One region of the Permianibacter fluminis genome, then DNA from elsewhere that is predicted to be linked to it. Evidence: predicted binding sites of a transcription regulator. Region 1 holds the regulator's gene; each other region holds the start of a gene.

Region 1 (5,427 bases):
CCTGATCTTCCAGCGCGCGCAGCGCCACCGATTTGCCGGAACCAGAGCGACCACTGAGCAGAACCAGAGCCATGAGCCATGCAATTTCAGAGCGGGGGAGTGGCAAAAGCTTAGCACGGACGTCCGGTCAAACTGGTGAAATTTGCCGCAAAAGGCGGTGTGACCGGCTCACGTGAAAGGGAATAAAAAAAGGAGCCGGGTCGGCTCCTTTTTTCTACTGAAATCACCTTTCATCATGAAAACAAGGACTTGAGGCGTGGGGCTCAATGGCCGCGCAGCATTTCCTTGTGCTTTTTGACCTGACGGTCGAGTTTGTCCATCAGCAAATCAATGGCGGCATACATGTCGCCGTCTTCACAGTCAGCGAAGATTTCGCCGCCGTTGACGTGCAGTTTGGCTTCGGCTTTCTGACGCAGTTTTTCCACACTCAGAATGACATGGACGTTATTGATGTGATCAAAATGGCGGTTTAGCCGCTCGAATTTGTCATTGACGAAGCTGCGCAGAGCGTCAGTGATCTCGACATGGTGGCCGGTCAGGTTGATTTGCATAGTGGCTTCCTCTTTCGGCGCCAGATCAAAGGTCGTCGCTGGCAGCGGCGGTTCCCTCATCATGGCTGCACTTACAACATGGTGCATGGTGGCCGGCTTTTCAAGCTGGTCCCGTTGACACCGGTCAAACCCGGTTCTGCTTTCCCACCCCAACGCCAGCCAACCTTGCCGCGCCTGGTGTGGAACCTATTTCTGGAGTGTCGCTCCAGACCCTCTTTTCTGAGTCGCTACTCAGACTCGCTTGCTAAACACTTGTTGCCTGACCAATACGTCGGTCGGGCTCAGCCCAGCGTCTTGCGTTCGCTGGATGGCGGTATGGACATGGCTTCGCGGTACTTCGCGACCGTGCGCCGTGCCACGACAATGCCGTCCTTCGCCAGAATCTGGGCAATTTGACTGTCACTCAGGGGTTTGTTGGCCTCCTCAGAATCGATCAGTTTGCGGATACGGGCGCGGATGGCGGTGCTCGAAGCTTCGCCGCCGGCGGTGGTTGCCAGATGGCTGGAGAAAAAATATTTCAGTTCAAAAATGCCGCGTGGGGTGTGCATGTATTTCTGGGTGGTCACCCGCGAAATGGTCGACTCGTGCATGCCAAGCAGCTCGGCGATATCGGCCAGCACCATCGGTTTCATCGCTTCTTCGCCATGCTCGAAGAAACCAATCTGCTGCTCGACGATCGAGGTCGCGACTTTCAGCAGCGTCTCGTTGCGGCTTTGCAGGCTCTTGATGAACCATTTGGCTTCCTGCAGATGGTTGCGCAAGAAGCTGTTGTCGGCGGCGGTGCGGGTGCGCTGGATGAGGCTGGCGTAACTGGAGTTGATTCGCAGCCGTGGCGCAATTTCCGGATTCAGCTCCACCGTCCAGCGATTGCGTTTCTTGCTGACAATGACATCCGGGGTGACGTATTCGGCAGCGTTCTGGGTCATCGCGCTACCGGGCCGCGGATTCAACCGCTGTATCGCGGCAATGGCGTCACGCAGCTGATCTTCGCTGAGCCGGGTTTTCCGCATCAGGGTTTTGAAATCGCGCGCGGCCAGCAACGGCAAATAGTCGCGGACGATCAGCTCAGCTTGGCTTATCCGATCATTGCCGTTGCGGGCCTGCCGCAGCTGCAACAGCAGACACTCGCGCAAATCGCGGGCAGCGACCCCAGGCGGATCAAATTGCTGCAGGCGCCGCAGCACGGCTTCGACTTCGTCCAGATCGAGATTGCCTTCTTCATTCAGGCTTTCGTAGAGATCCGGGCAGCTGGTGCGCAAATAGCCGTCGTCATCAATGGCGTCGATAATGGCTTCGGCGATCGCGCGATCGGTGTCGCTGAACGGGGTCAGATTCAGTTGCCAGCGCAAATGGTCATGCAGACTTTCCCGGGTCTCGCCCTGGAATTCGTAATCGTCATCGCCTTCCCGATTGCCGCTGCCACCGGCAGGCGAACTGAAGTCCCAATCTTCCCACTGGGCATCGACCGGCAATTCCGCATTCAGATCTTGCTGTTGCAAAGCTTCGCTGGTGTCAGGTGTGTGCTCGTCAGCCCCCAATTCACGATCAGCTTCGCTACCGCTGGCGCTGCTGGAAAATTCCGGCTCGCCAAAGTCGCTCTCGCCGGCGCGGCTGTCGGCATAGTCCGAATCGGCATAATTGCTGTCGGAAAAGTCGGTACCGCTGAATTCGGCCTCGCTGTCAGCGCGATCGGCGGCGCTTTCATTCTGATCGCGTTCGCTGGCTTGTTCTTGCTCGACCGCCTCGAAGCCGTCGTCGGCTTCGTCACCCGGCTCACTGACTTCGAGCATGGGATTGGAGTCCAGCGCCTGCTGGATTTCGGTCTGCAACTCCAGACTGGACAGCTGCAACAGCTTGATCGCCTGCTGCAATTGCGGCGTCATCGTAAGCTGTTGGCTGATGCGTAGTTGGAGTGAGGGTTTCATTCTTCTGGTTTGACTACCATGTCAGTGCCGTCTGTGGTCGCGGCGCCCTTAACTTCACTATAAACCAATCTGCAGAATCTGATCGGCTTACAGCGTGAAATGTTCTCCCAGATACACTTGCCGGACCTGCTGGTTGGCCAGAATCGCTTCCGGTGCGCCATCGGCAATCAGTCGGCCTTCGCTGACAATGTACGCGCGTTCACAAACCGTCAAGGTTTCACGGACATTGTGATCGGTAATCAGAATGCCGAGGCCCCGATCGCGCAGGTGCTGGATGATGCGCTTGATTTCCAGCACCGAGATCGGGTCGACACCGGCGAACGGTTCGTCAAGCAAAATGAAGCGCGGCTCGGCGGCCAGCGCCCGGGCAATTTCGACGCGGCGGCGTTCACCGCCCGATAATGCCATGCCCAGACTTTTGCGCAAATGTCCGATGTGAAACTCGTCCAGCAAGGCCTCCAGCTTCTGCTGCCTATCCGCATCGGTCAATGCCGGATTCAGTTCCAGAATGCCGAGAATATTGTCGGCTACGCTGAGCTTGCGAAACACCGAGGCTTCCTGCGGCAAATAGCCAATGCCCTTGCGCGCGCGCACATGCATCGGCTCGCCGGACAAGTCCTCGTCGTCAATCTGGATGCTGCCGGCATCGGCATTGACCAGACCGATGATCATGTAGAACGAGGTGGTTTTACCGGCCCCGTTTGGCCCCAGCAAACCGACGATTTCGCCTTGACGAACCGTCAGTGAAACATCTTTGACAACTTGTCGGCCTTTGTAAGCTTTGGCCAAATGCTGCACCAGTAGCGTACTGCTCACGGGTTATCCTTTTTCGGTTGATCCTTTGTCGCAGTGTCGGTTTTTGGCGCGACATTTTCCTGCACCCGGGTGATCTTGACCTGCTCGCCATCACGTTTGGGCGCGGTGGTCAGTTTGCGCTGGCCATCGTATTCAATGACGCTGTGCTCGAAGGTGGTCTTGCCCTGAATCAGCTTGGCACTGCCTTCAAGGTAGAGATATTCCTTGCTGCCCAGATAGCGCAGCTGATTGGCTTGGCCCTCAATCGGCTGGGCATCGCCTTCGCGCCGGCTGAAAATCGCCGGATTGCCGGTTGCGGCCAGATCATTCAATTGATCGCCGGTTTCGGTCAGCTGAATTTGCGCCGCTTGCAGGCGCATTTCGCGGTTGGTTTTGGCATCGCGCTGTATCAGTGAGGCGTCGCCGCTCAGTTCAATGCGGCCGCTGTCGGTGTCGTAAAAAATTTCCCGCGCCCTGGCTTCCGATGTGGCGCCGGTGATCGGGTCGGTGTGTTCGAGAATGGCCGGCTCACCGCGAAACCGGCCGCTTTTCAAATTGCCGTTTTCGTGTTGGGTCGCCTGCATTTCATCGGCCCGGATCTGGACATTGTCCTGACTCAGCAGGGCGTTGCCGCGATAGAGGTATTCGCCGGTCTTGCCATCGAGTGAGGCGCTGTCGGCACGCAGATCGGTGCTGCTGGCAGCGACGCTCACGGCGGCGGCCAACAGGCTGTTGCCGATCAGGGCAAGGCCGCCAGTCAACACGGCGGCGCAGACTCGCTGCAGGTTAAGGCGTGGTTTTTTCATAATGTCCTTTGACATCCGCCAGCAGTTGCAGTTGCTCGGTGGCCAGATTGGCGTGCAGCCCGGTGGCACTCACACGGCCGTTGGGGCTGACAAAATTGATCCGCGCGGCGGTGTCGGCCGTGCGGGCATTCATGTCGACGGTCAGGGTATCGGTTTCCATCCGCAGCGCAGGTACACCATCGCTGCCGGCCCGGCTCAGGCTGACCTGCTTGTTCAGCGTCAACTGGTCGCTGCCAAGTTCAGCATCGGCGAACTCGGCAGCAACTTCCCAGGGCTTGCCATCGGCGCGCACCAGTTCGATCCGGGGCTGCTGAATTTGCGAACGTTTCTGATCCTGAAAATGGTCGATGCGCGGTGCGGTCAGCACGTGTGAAAGCTGCCCGGCACTATCGAAATGGCGGCTGACGATGCCTTCCATGTAGTAATCGCTGCGCGCTTCCTGCAGCGCTTCGGTCATCGCCGCCGTCGGCTGGTTTTTGCCGGCCTGTTCGCGATTGAGCACGGTCAGCACCACCAACGCGACCAGCAAGGTGCCGGCGCCAATGATGACGCCACGCCAGTTGAGCGCGATCACCTTGCGGGTGACCACCTCGACACTGGCGCGCGCCGGCGATTCGGTGGGCTTATCCCGATCTGCGGATTGGCTCATGCTTGATACTCGGCCAGCAGCGCGGGCCAGTGGCCCTGCGCCTGCAGCAACAGATCACAGACTTCGCGTACCGCGCCGGTGCCACCATCGGCACCGGTAACGAAATGGGCGTGGGCTTTCATGACCGGGTGGGCATCAGCCGGGGCGGCGGCCAGCCCGACTTGCGCAAACAGCGGCAGATCCGGCAAGTCGTCACCGATATGGGCGACTTGCTGTGGGCTCAACTGCAATTGATTCAGCAAATCCGCAAACGCGCCCCGCTTGTTGGCGTTGCCCTGATACACCCGCTTGATGTCGAGTTCGGCGGCGCGGCGCTCGACCAGCCGGGATTGGCGACCGGTAATCAGCGCGACTTCAATGCCAAATTTCTGTATCGCGCGCAATCCGAAACCGTCCTTGATGTTGAAGGCTTTCAGCTCTTCGCCGGCATTGCCGAGAATGACGCTGCCATCGGTCAGCACGCCGTCGACATCGCAGATCAGCAATTTGATGGCGCGGGCGCGGGCGAGTAACGGAGCGTCGATCATCGCTTACACCACCCCGGCTTTGAGCAAATCATGCATGTTCAGGGCGCCGACGACCCGGCCGTGATCATCGAGCACAACCAGTTGATTGATGGAGTGCTGTTCCATCAGCCGCATCGCTTCAGCGGCCAGCACGGTGGCTTTGGTGCTGCGGCCGCCCGGCGTCATCACGGCCTT
Region 2 (5,427 bases), on a different contig from region 1:
CTGGCGGCCAGCGCCAACTGTTTGCCAAACAGGCGCCGACCGCCGTTGATGACATCGGCGCTGATCCCCGCATCAGCGATCGCTGGCACGCTGGTGACATCGCCTGTTGGCGATGATTCATTGGCGGCGGTGCTATCACTTGTTGCGGCGGTAGTGGCGGGTTCGGCAGCAGTCTTCAGCAGGGCGACAGTCATGGCATTCTCCAAAAATGAAAACGGCGTCCGATGTCCTGCACGTTGCTGCAGGGCATGGGACGCCGTTGTCCGAACTGATGAGGAAAATTCAACTTTGCACAATGAAGAGAGCAAAGCGCATGCCAGCAAACCCGATTTCAGCCGATGCGCGCTTTGCGGCCGGCGTACTGTGGATTGCAGCGGCATGACGACGGCATTTCGGCAAACTCTGCGCACCGCCGTGAAGCAGCTTGCACCATTTCGCGGCCCCAGATTGATCGCGGCGATGCCTGTTGCCGTAACTTCGCTTGTGGCAGTGACTGTGCCTGTGACTGTGACGTATCGCTGCTACTGTGATGACGTTGTCACGACTGCCAACGCTTCAGCAGGTCGCTGGCCACTTCGGCGAGCGAGCGGCGGTTGCGCATGGCTCTATCGCGCAACTTGCGATAGGCCGTTTCTTCATTCAAGCCATCGCGCGCCATTAGCAGGCCCTTGGCAGTCGCCACCGATTGCCTCTCGTGTTGTTGCTGGGTGATGGCGTCAAGTTCGGTCAAGCGCTGCTGGTCCTGGCGGAAACGGGCGGCGGCGATACGCATGATCGGTGGCAATTTGCTGGCATCAATGCCTTCTACCGAGTAAATGCTGACGCCGGCCGCCATCGCCGCGCTGATGCTGGCATCGGAATCGTCGTTGCTGAACATCAACATCGGCCGGGGCGCATGGCTGTTGACCACACACAGTGATTCCAGCACATCGCGTGATGGCGAGGCGGTGTCGATCAAGATCAGATCCGGTTGAAAATCGGCAACCCGGCGCAGCAAACCGATCGCGCCTTCCATTTCCTGCACCGATTCAATACCCGCCTGCCGCAGTGCGGCGACCACCGGATCGATGCGGTCGTTGCTGTCTGCCACCACCAGCACTCGCATGTCATGACCTCCACTAACCCGGCGATCTGCTGCAAGCGACGGGCCGCATCACGTCCGATTCCTTATAACCATCACATGCGCTGCCTGTGGGCATTGGCTTGCGGCAGTCGTGACATTATGTCTTGCAGTGATGTCTCGCCGGGGTGCATCGCAGGCGAGCGGTTTTGGGGCGTGGGCTTGGTGCAAGTGAGCGGATCGTGGTTGGCACTGGTGCACGTGCGAGTGATGAAGCGGCCATCGAGTTCATCACGGTCACCATCAGCAATTCAAATTTGTCACCAGTTCATCTTCGTTTTTTAGCGGGAGAAATGCCGTACGGACTGGCTGTCGCGAGTCACTGCACCGATTCGGTGGCGGATTTGCACCGACAGTGTGCATATTTCTGTTCTATCCCGCTCTTTCGCGCGCGCAACAAGCCGCCGCGACGAGCGCTGCCATCAGCGTTGGCAACGCTGGCATCTGAATTGCAATCCATTTCGGCAAGACAACGGCGTCTTGTGTCCCGACTGGCGATTTCGCTAGCCGCGGCACAAGCGCCGTTTTTGCTTTTTGCGCAGGAGCGGCCGATGAAACAACAACTGGTGCTGGTCGGCAATGGCATGGCCGGCATGAAAGTCATTGAAGAGCTGCTGGCACTGGCGCCGGAGCGCTATGACATCACGGTGTTCGGTGCCGAACCGCACGGTAATTACAATCGCATCCTGCTGTCACCGGTGCTCGCCGGTGAGAAGCAGCCGGATGAGATTTTGATCAATCCCATCGATTGGTATGCCGAACGCGGCATCCAACTGCATTGCGGCAAGGCCGTCACCGTCGTTGACCGCGACGCTCGCATCGTGCGCACCGATTGCGGCATCGTCCAGCCTTATGATCAGCTGATTCTGGCAACCGGTTCGCTGCCGTTTGTGCTGCCGATACCGGGCCGTGATCTGGCGGGCGTGGTCTGCTACCGCGATCTGCACGATGTCGAGCAGATGCTCAGCGCCAGTCGGCAATTCCGCAATGCGGTGGTGATAGGTGGTGGCTTGCTCGGCTTGGAGGCCGCCTACGGTTTGCAAAAGCAGGGCATGGCGGTAACGGTGGTGCATCTGCTGCCGACGCTGATGGATCGACAGCTTGATGCCACCGCCGCCACGCTGCTGCAGCAAACGCTCGAAGCACGTGGCATCAAATTCAAAATGGCGGTGCAAACCAGCGCCCTGCTCGGCACGGAACGGGTCACTGCGGTGCAGTTTGCTGACGGCAGCAGCATACCCGCCGATCTGGTGGTGATGGCGGCCGGCGTCCGGCCCAATATTGCATTGGCTCAGCGCAGCGGACTCGGCTGCGAGCGCGGCGTGCTGGTTTCCGACACCTTGCAAAGTTCCGATGCCCGCATCTACGCCGTCGGTGAATGTGTGCAGCACCGGGGCCAGTGCTACGGACTGGTGGCGCCCTTGTATGAACAGGCGCGCGTCTGTGCCGCGCAGCTGGCAGGCAACAGCGAAGCGTTCTATCAGGGCTCGATGACCTCAACCAAATTGAAAGTGACCGGCGTCGAGCTGTTCTCGGCCGGCGAGTTTCAGGGCGGCGATGGTTGTGACAGCATTGTTTATCAGGATGCGGGTGCAGCGGTGTACAAGAAAGTCGTGCTGCGCGGCGACAAATTGGTTGGTGCCGTGCTGTATGGCGACACCGTCGATGGCGGTTGGTATTTCCAGCTGATGAAAGCGCAAACCAGCGTTGCCGCGCTGCGCGACAGTCTGCTGTTTGGTCCGGTCAGCGAAGCCGAAGGCGGCGGCCAACAGGCGGTGCTGGATTGGCCGGATGACAAGCCGGTTTGCGATTGCAATGGCGTCTGCAAAGGCAAGATTGTCGAGACGATACGCGGCAAGAATTTGCAAACACTGGATGCGGTGCGCGCCCACACCAAAGCTTCGGCGTCCTGCGGCGCCTGTACGCCGATGGTTGAGCAGTTGCTGGCTGCGGCCGTTGGTGACAACTACAGCGCGCCGGCGTTGCCGGCCATGTGCAGCTGCACCACGCTCAGCCACGATGCGGTGCGAAGCGCGATCCGCGAACAGAAATTGCTGTCACTGAGCCAGATCTTTCAGACCTTGGCGTGGCGTCACGCCGACGGCTGCGACAAATGCCGGCCGGCGCTGAATTTTTACTTGCTTGCGGCTTGGCCGGGCGAAGCGCAGGACGACAGTCAGGCCCGCTTCGTCAACGAGCGCATGCACGCGAATATTCAAAAAGATGGCAGTTATTCAGTGGTGCCGCGGATGTGGGGCGGTGTCACCAATTCCCACGAGCTGCGCAGCATCGCCGACGTGGTCGACAAATTTCAGATTCCAACCGTGAAAATCACTGGCGGTCAGCGGGTCGATTTGCTCGGCGTCAAAAAATCCGATTTGCCCGGCGTCTGGGCCGATCTGGCGAAAGCTGGTTTTGTTTCCGGTCACGCTTACGGCAAGGCGCTGCGTACCGTCAAAACCTGTGTCGGTTCCGAGTGGTGCCGGTTTGGTACCCAGGACTCGACCGCGATGGGCATCCAGTTGGAAAAGCTGACATGGGGCGCCTGGACGCCGCACAAATTCAAGATGGCAGTGTCGGGGTGTCCGCGCAATTGCGCCGAAGCCACCATCAAGGATTTCGGTGTCATTGCCATCGAATCCGGTTGGGAGCTACATGTCGGCGGCAATGGAGGCATCAAATTGCGCGGCACCGACGTGCTGTGCCGGGTCGAGACAATGGCCGAAGTCGAAGAATACTGTCTCGCGTTCATGCAGCTCTATCGTGATGAAGGTCGCTATCTCGAACGCACGGCGCCCTATCTGGAGCGTGTAGGTCTGGCCTATGTCCAGCAGCGCGTGGTGCATGACGCTGCGGGTCGACAATTGCTGGCGCAGCGGTTTCGCGATTCGCAGCAGCACTTCCAGAAAGATCCGTGGGCGGAGTTGGCGAGCCCGGCCTCTCGTGAGCGTTTTATTCCGATTGTCGATTTAAGTTGACCGGTGTTGGCCAAACGTGAAGGCATCGTTTTGAAAACGAGTGAAGGGAATAGCGAATGACCGCATTAACGAAGAGTGCATCAACATCGACAGCCGCACGCGGCGGCCGCGGCGGCGAGCTGCCGGGATTGCTCGACAGCAACTGGCTCGCCGTTGGCCTGCTGCGCAATATTCCCCCACAAGGTTCGCGAGTGGTGCGGACCGAGCACGGCGAGATCGCGGTGTTTCGCAACAGCGCAGATGAAGTGTTCGCTTTGCTGAATCGCTGTCCGCATCGCGGCGGACCGCTGGCGGAAGGCATTGTCCATGGTCGGCTGGTCAGTTGCCCCTTGCATGCCTGGCAGGTGCAACTCGACAGCGGCGAAGCAAAGGCGCCCGATATCGGTTGCGTGCCGCGGTTTCCGGTCAAGGTGGTCGGTGGTGAGGTCTATCTCGGCTTGCCAGCGCCAACGACATCGCGGGCGCGACTGAACACGGTGGACTGAACCATGTCAGCCGCGAAGAGGACCGCTGATGCGCTGATCCCGGTCACGATCCCAATCCAGAATCAGGAACAGACCCGGACCACCTGTCCGTATTGTGGTGTCGGTTGCGGGTTGCGGATTCAGCGCAGCGCCGACGGTCGTCTCAGCGTGCAAGGTGATCCGGAACATCCGGCCAATCTGGGCCGGTTGTGTTCAAAAGGTTCGGCATTGATTGACACGCTCGGGCTACAGGATCGCTTGCTGTATCCGGAGTGGCAGGACGCTGATGGCAGAATTCAGCGCATCAGTTGGGACACGGCACTCGATACCATTGCCAATCGCTTCGCTCGCATTCGCGCCGAACACGGTCCGCAGGCGATTGCCTTCTATGCCTCCGGTCAGATGCTGACCGAGGATTATTATGTCGCCAACAAACTGATGAAGGGCTTCATTGGCAGCGCCAATATCGATACCAATTCGCGCCTGTGCATGGCCTCGGCGGTCACCGGTCAGCAACTGGCATTTGGCGAAGACGTGGTTCCGGCGGCATATACCGATCTGGAGCAGGCCGATCTGGTTGTGCTCAGTGGCTCCAATCTGGCCTGGTGTCATCCGGTGCTGTTTCAGCGGCTGCAGGCGGCGAAGCAGGCGCGGCCTGCACTGCAGGTGATCGTGATTGACCCGCGCCGCACCGAAACCTGCGTGATTGCCGATCAGCATTTGCCGATCGCGGCGGGCAGCGATGTCTGGTTGTGGAGCGGTTTGCTGGTGCATCTGGTGCAGTACGGCCAGCTCGATTTTGCCTTTCTTGAACGTCACGTCGACGGCTGGGCCGATTGCATTGCGGCGGCAAAAATTGCCGCGC
Region 3 (5,427 bases), on a different contig from region 1:
GACCGAAGGCGATGATCAGCAGGACCCGATTGCCGATGCCGCCCGAGCCATTCTTGACGGCCACATCGTGCTGTCGCGACGCCTGGCCGAGGCTGGCCATTATCCGGCGATTGATATCGAAGCCTCGATCAGTCGGGCGATGGCGCAAATTGCCGCCAACGCGCACCAGCAGGCGGCGGTGCTGGTCAAACAGATTTATGCCACGTATCAGCAGAATCGCGATCTGATAACGGTAGGGGCGTACCAGAGTGGTGCCGATAACGCCATCGACGAAGCCATTGGTTTGATGCCGGTCATCAACCAGTTTTTGCGGCAGGGTATGAATGAAAAAGTCTCACTGAAAGACAGCTTGCTCGGATTGGAAAGTATTTTGGCGGCAGAAGCGACTATGCTTCCTGCTAATCGCCGCCGCTGATACCGAATCCGATGGGCCCGTTCGTTGACTGTGCTGTGAGGAGTCTGTGCTTGCCATGAACCGTTCCGAGCGTTTGCAACCGGTGGCCAAACTGGCCGACAAGCAGGAGCGCTCCGCTGCCCAGGCACTGGGCGAGGCACGACAGGCTCAGGTCAGCGAAGAGACCCGGCTGCAGGAATTGATCGTCTATCGGCAGGAGTACATCAGCGATTTCCAGCGTCGCGGCCGCGCCGGTTTGAATGGCATCGAGTTGCAGCAATTCCAGCAGTTCCTGAACCAGCTGGACAAGGCCATTGAACAGCAGCAGCAACGCATCCGTTCGGCGCTGACCCAGGTCGAGCAGCGGGTTGGCCAGTGGCAGCAGCGTGCGACCAAGGCCAAGGCCATCAACAACGTGGTCGGCAATCTGCAGCAGTCGGAGAACCGGCAAACCGACAAGCGTGAACAGGCCGTCCAGGACGACCGCTCGGCCCAGCGCGCCCATCTCAATCGGCCCAAACGCCAGTGATGGCGGGGTTGTCCTGCCGCAGAGGCTATCCTGAGGCTGGACCTTCGTGCTGCTTGCGCTATAGTTGGCACTGTCTCAAGCAGTCGGGGAGCAGACCTCCCTGTTGTGCCGGTTACCAGACCGGGTTCAGGAGCGGTAGATGACGATCAGCACCACCAAGAGCGCCGACGGCACCGAACTGACCATCCGCATTGCCGGACGGTTCGACTTCAGTTCCCATCAGGCTTTCCGCGAAGCCTATGAAAACCTGCCGGTCAAACCCAAGAGCTATGTCATTGACATGCACGAGGCGACCTATCTGGACAGCTCGGCACTTGGCATGTTGCTGTTGCTGCGCGATTACGCCGGCGGCGACAGTGCCCGGATCAGTATTCAGCATTGCAATAACGATGTGAAGAAGATCCTGACCATCTCCAATTTCGAACAGCTGTTCAAAATCTCCTGAGGCGAAGAGCCCGGTTTGCTGTCGCCCGGGTCGTAGACACCGCTGTCTCACCCGGGTTCGCCTAGCGAACGGAAGACCGATCTGACGAGCGCTGCCCGTCAACGCGGTTCAGGGGCGTAGCGCCAACCGAAGTCTCAGTGCGTACCGGGTTTTGCCTCGACGTTGTGAGCGCTACGTTATCTCCCTGCCGAATCATTCGTGTTGCCGCCAATGGCTTTGTGTACAGGACTGGCATTTCATAAGGAATGAATGTGGCGACTGATGCTTTGCGCATTCTGATTGCAGACGACAATGCCAGCGACCGGTTGATTCTTCGCACGCTGCTGCAGCGTGAGGGCCATTCGGTCATCGAAGCGGAAAACGGTCGGCTGGCGGTTCAGCAATTTTTGACCGAACAACCCGATATCGTTTTGCTGGATGTACTGATGCCGGAGCTGGATGGCTATGAGGCGGCCATTCAGATCAAGATGATGGCCGGTTCGCGTCTGGTTCCCATCATTTTCCTGACGGCACTGACTGATGTCGCGGCGCTGGCCCGCTGTCTGGAAGTAGGTGGCGATGACTTTCTGACCAAGCCCTACCAGAAATTGATTCTGCAGGCGAAGCTGCGGGCGTTTACCCGCATGCAACAACTCTACGATACGGTGTCGCGGCAACGGGATGAAATCCATTTTCACACCGAGCGTCTGGTCCGCGAACAGCAGTTGGCCAAAATCCTGTTCGACAATATTGCCCATCCCGGTTGTCTGGACGCGCCGACCATTCGCTATCAGTTGTCGCCGATGTATATCTTCAACGGCGATGTGTTGCTGGCCGCCGAAAAGCCCGCCGGTGGCCTGCATGTCTTGCTCGGTGATTTCACCGGCCACGGGTTGCCCGCTGCCATTGGCGCCATGCCGGTCTCGGAAATTTTCTACGGCATGACCCAAAAAGGCTTTTCGCTGGTCGATATCCTGACCGAGATTAACCAGCGACTGAAAGAAATCCTGCCGACCGGTGTGTTTTGCTGCGCCATCAGTGCCGATATCGATTTTCGCAGTGGCATGCTGGAGTTGTGGAATGGCGGCATGCCGGATGCGTTTCTGGCGCGTTCGGGCCGCGGCATTTTGACCCGGTTCAGTTCCCAGCATCTGCCGATGGGCGTGGTCGGTCGTGATCGCTTCCGGCCGCAGGTGCAGCGCGCGATTTTCAGTCCGGAAGATCGCTTGCTGCTGACCTCGGATGGCGTCATCGAAACCAGCAACGCCAATGGCGAAATGTTTGGCAGCGAGCGACTGGAGCAGGCGGTCGCCACCACGGCGGAAGGCGACAGTTTTTTTGCCGCAGTCCAGCGGGCACTGGAGCTGTTTGGCAGTGGCGCCGCGCCGCGTGATGATGTCAGCATGGTCGAAGTCGAGCTGCGGCCGCTGTCGGCACCGGAGCACGCGCCGAGCAGTCCGCGGCCAACCCGGACCGGGCCATTGGATTGGCGTTTTGAATATGAACTGCGCACGCAATCACTGCAGCAGTTCGATCCCTTGCCGCTGTTGCTGCAGGTGCTGATGGAGCAGCCAGCGCTGCGACCGCATCGCGGCCGGGTGTTCACCATACTGGCCGAACTGTATTCCAATGCGCTCGATCACGGCATTCTGCAGCTGGATTCTTCATTGAAAAATTCGCCGGAAGGCTTCGCCGAGTACTATCGCTTGCGCCAGAGTCGACTGCAGCAACTGGCCGAGGGTTCGATCCGGCTGGTGTTCGAGCATCAGCCGCGCACGCACGGCGGCCGTTTGCTGTTGCGGGTCGAGGACAGCGGTCCGGGTTTTGATTGGCAGCGCTGGCAGGCGAGCCAGGTGCCGGGCAATGGCTATGGCGGTCGTGGCTTGGCCTTGCTGGCCAATCTTTGCCAGTCGCTTCAATTTGAGGGCCGTGGCAATATCGTCGCCGCCAGCTATGACTGGTTGTTGGCCGAGGACTGAGACTTGCCGCATCTGGATGAGCAACAATTCAACGAACTGCGTGAGCTGATGGCGGATGATTTCGGCACGCTGATCGAAGCCTATCTGCGCGACAGCAGCGAACGGCTGCAGCTGCTGACGCAAGCCTGTGCCGAGCAGGATCTGGCCAGCGCCAAACGGCAGGCGCATAGCCTGAAAGGCAGCAGCAGCAACGTCGGCGCGGCGACCCTGGCCGAACATTGCCAGCGGCTCGAACAACTGGCGCGCGGCGGTGAAGTGGCCGCGGTGCTGGCGGAGTTGAGCGCCCTGCAACAGGAGCTGGCAAACGTCCAGCTGGAGCTGCGTCGCCATCTGGCCTGAGCTCTCGCTAGCCAGCGCCCGCGCGAAACGAGTCGGGTGCCGATTGCTGGCACATCAATTGCTCTCTTGTCGCTATCACCAAGAAGGTGGTGCTCAAGGAGCCCAACATGAATTCTCCTTTGCTTGGTTTGACCAGTGGCGTGTCGTCGCCGGCAAGCCCGCCCGCCGGGACCGTTGAAACCGAATCCGGCGCTGCCGCATCGTTCGGTGAGTTGCTGCTGAAGATGACCGGCGCTAACGACGAGGCCTTGGCGGAAGCGGATACCGCGCTCGGCCAAGCCGCTGGCGACGCTGGAAAAGCCGCGGAAACACCGGCGGATTTGCTGGCCGCGCTGGTTGCCAACCTGACCGGAACCGATGACGCGGACGACAGCGACGGGCTGACCGAATCGGATGCCGACAGCGATTCGGAATCCGACGCCAGCACCGAGGATGACAGCCGGATCAGCGATGTCGCTGCTGATGCCGCTGCCATCGCCGCATTGGCTGTCGCGCCGGCAAGCGTCCCGGTAGCCGCAACGGTAGCTGCCGAGGCCGGAACAGGCGACGCAGCGGCTTTGCCGGTCGGCGGCAAATCCTTGCCGACCCCTTGGCTGTTGTTGAATCAGCAGGCCGGAGCCAACGCGAATGCGGCGGCCAACGCCAATGCCGAAACGGCAACGGCCGACACGTCAGCTGGCGGCGCCACAGAGCCTGTCGAGGCGTGGAGCCAATTGTTCGAGGTCGCCAGCAAATCGGTCGAGTTCAAGGCCACGGCAGAAGCGGCAGCGCCGATCAGTCGGCAGGCCAGTGCAGAACCTTTGCTCGCCATCAACACCTTGGCCGGCCCGCTGACCGGCACCAGCGCGTCAGCGCGAGGCAGCTCGCCCGATGCCATCGCCGGTATCCCGGTGCGATCGGCCAACTTTGCCACGCTGGTTGGCAACGACGTGTTGTGGCAGGCCAAGATCGGAAGCAATCAGGCCGAGATCCGGCTCGACCCGCCCGAACTGGGCCCCATCGATGTGCGCATCAGCCGCAGCGACAACGAAACCCACCTGCATTTCACGGTCAGTCACCAGGCCACCCGCGATCAGCTTGAGCAAGCCTTGCCACGGCTGCGCGAACTGTTTGGTCAAGGCGGTTTGCAGCTCGGCCAAGTCGAGGTCGAGCAGGGCCGGCGCGAACAACTGGCCCAGCAACCGCGCGACAGCAATCCGGGACTCGGCAAACGGGGCAGCGACGCTGGCAGCACCGACGAAGTGCTGATTCAGCGCAGCACGCTGATGGGCCTGATCGACGATTACGCCTGACTCGCTCCGGTTCAGACTCACCACAATCGCCGGCCATGTGCCGGCGATTGGCTTTCTGGCGCTGTCAAAACCAGCCAGCGGCCTCCGTCCAAGCGGGATTTATTGCGCCAATTTCCCGTCATCTGGCCAAAGCAAAAATCTGAGCTACATTTCAAGTAATTGTTGGCAAAGTGTTTTTTATCAAAATTCACCAATGGCCCGAAAGCTGCATTTGATCCATTGGTGCGGGAGAGCAGCATGGCAGAGAAGCAGGATCTGGAACTGGGCGAAGCGGCCAAGGGCGGCGGCAAGAAGAAGCTGATCATCATCATCGCCGCGGCGGTCTTGGTGTTGGCCATCGGTGGCGGCGCGGCGTTTTTCCTGCTGAAGAAAGAACCTGCGCCGGCAGAAGGCGAGCACGCGGCGGCCGACGGTGCCGAGCACGGTGAAGCGGCTGACCATGAGGCCGAACCGGAAGAAGAGCCGGTCGA

The links. The regulator sigma-54, encoded in region 1, starts transcription at its own class of promoters, with help from an activator protein. The targets are predictions, from matches to a motif close to ANTGGCATNNANNTTGCTNT.
Region 2: the regulator sigma-54 is predicted to act here: its motif matches at 1,557-1,576, upstream of nirB (nitrite reductase large subunit NirB).
Region 3: the regulator sigma-54 is predicted to act here: its motif matches at 3,711-3,730, upstream of HPT27_RS13445 (flagellar hook-length control protein FliK).

What each region holds. Positions count from the first base shown of each region.
Region 1 is NZ_JABMEG010000003.1:106,390-111,816, forward strand. It holds gene rapZ (RNase adapter RapZ) at 1-73, opposite strand, end outside; gene hpf (ribosome hibernation promoting factor) at 264-551, opposite strand; gene HPT27_RS18555 (RNA polymerase factor sigma-54) at 833-2,476, opposite strand; gene lptB (LPS export ABC transporter ATP-binding protein) at 2,564-3,292, opposite strand; gene HPT27_RS18565 (LptA/OstA family protein) at 3,289-4,077, opposite strand; gene lptC (LPS export ABC transporter periplasmic protein LptC) at 4,058-4,726, opposite strand; gene kdsC (3-deoxy-manno-octulosonate-8-phosphatase KdsC) at 4,723-5,253, opposite strand; gene HPT27_RS18580 (KpsF/GutQ family sugar-phosphate isomerase) at 5,257-5,427, opposite strand, start outside.
Region 2 is NZ_JABMEG010000001.1:1,380,542-1,385,968, forward strand. It holds gene HPT27_RS06060 (CmpA/NrtA family ABC transporter substrate-binding protein) at 1-80, opposite strand, end outside; gene HPT27_RS06065 (ANTAR domain-containing response regulator) at 539-1,105, opposite strand; gene nirB (nitrite reductase large subunit NirB) at 1,672-4,098, shown strand; gene nirD (nitrite reductase small subunit NirD) at 4,227-4,583, shown strand; gene HPT27_RS06080 (nitrate reductase) at 4,587-5,427, shown strand, end outside.
Region 3 is NZ_JABMEG010000001.1:3,089,880-3,095,306, reverse strand. It holds gene fliI (flagellar protein export ATPase FliI) at 1-415, shown strand, start outside; gene fliJ (flagellar export protein FliJ) at 471-923, shown strand; gene HPT27_RS13460 (STAS domain-containing protein) at 1,063-1,368, shown strand; gene HPT27_RS13455 (SpoIIE family protein phosphatase) at 1,620-3,326, shown strand; gene HPT27_RS13450 (Hpt domain-containing protein) at 3,330-3,665, shown strand; gene HPT27_RS13445 (flagellar hook-length control protein FliK) at 3,773-4,957, shown strand; gene HPT27_RS13440 (flagellar basal body-associated FliL family protein) at 5,195-5,427, shown strand, end outside.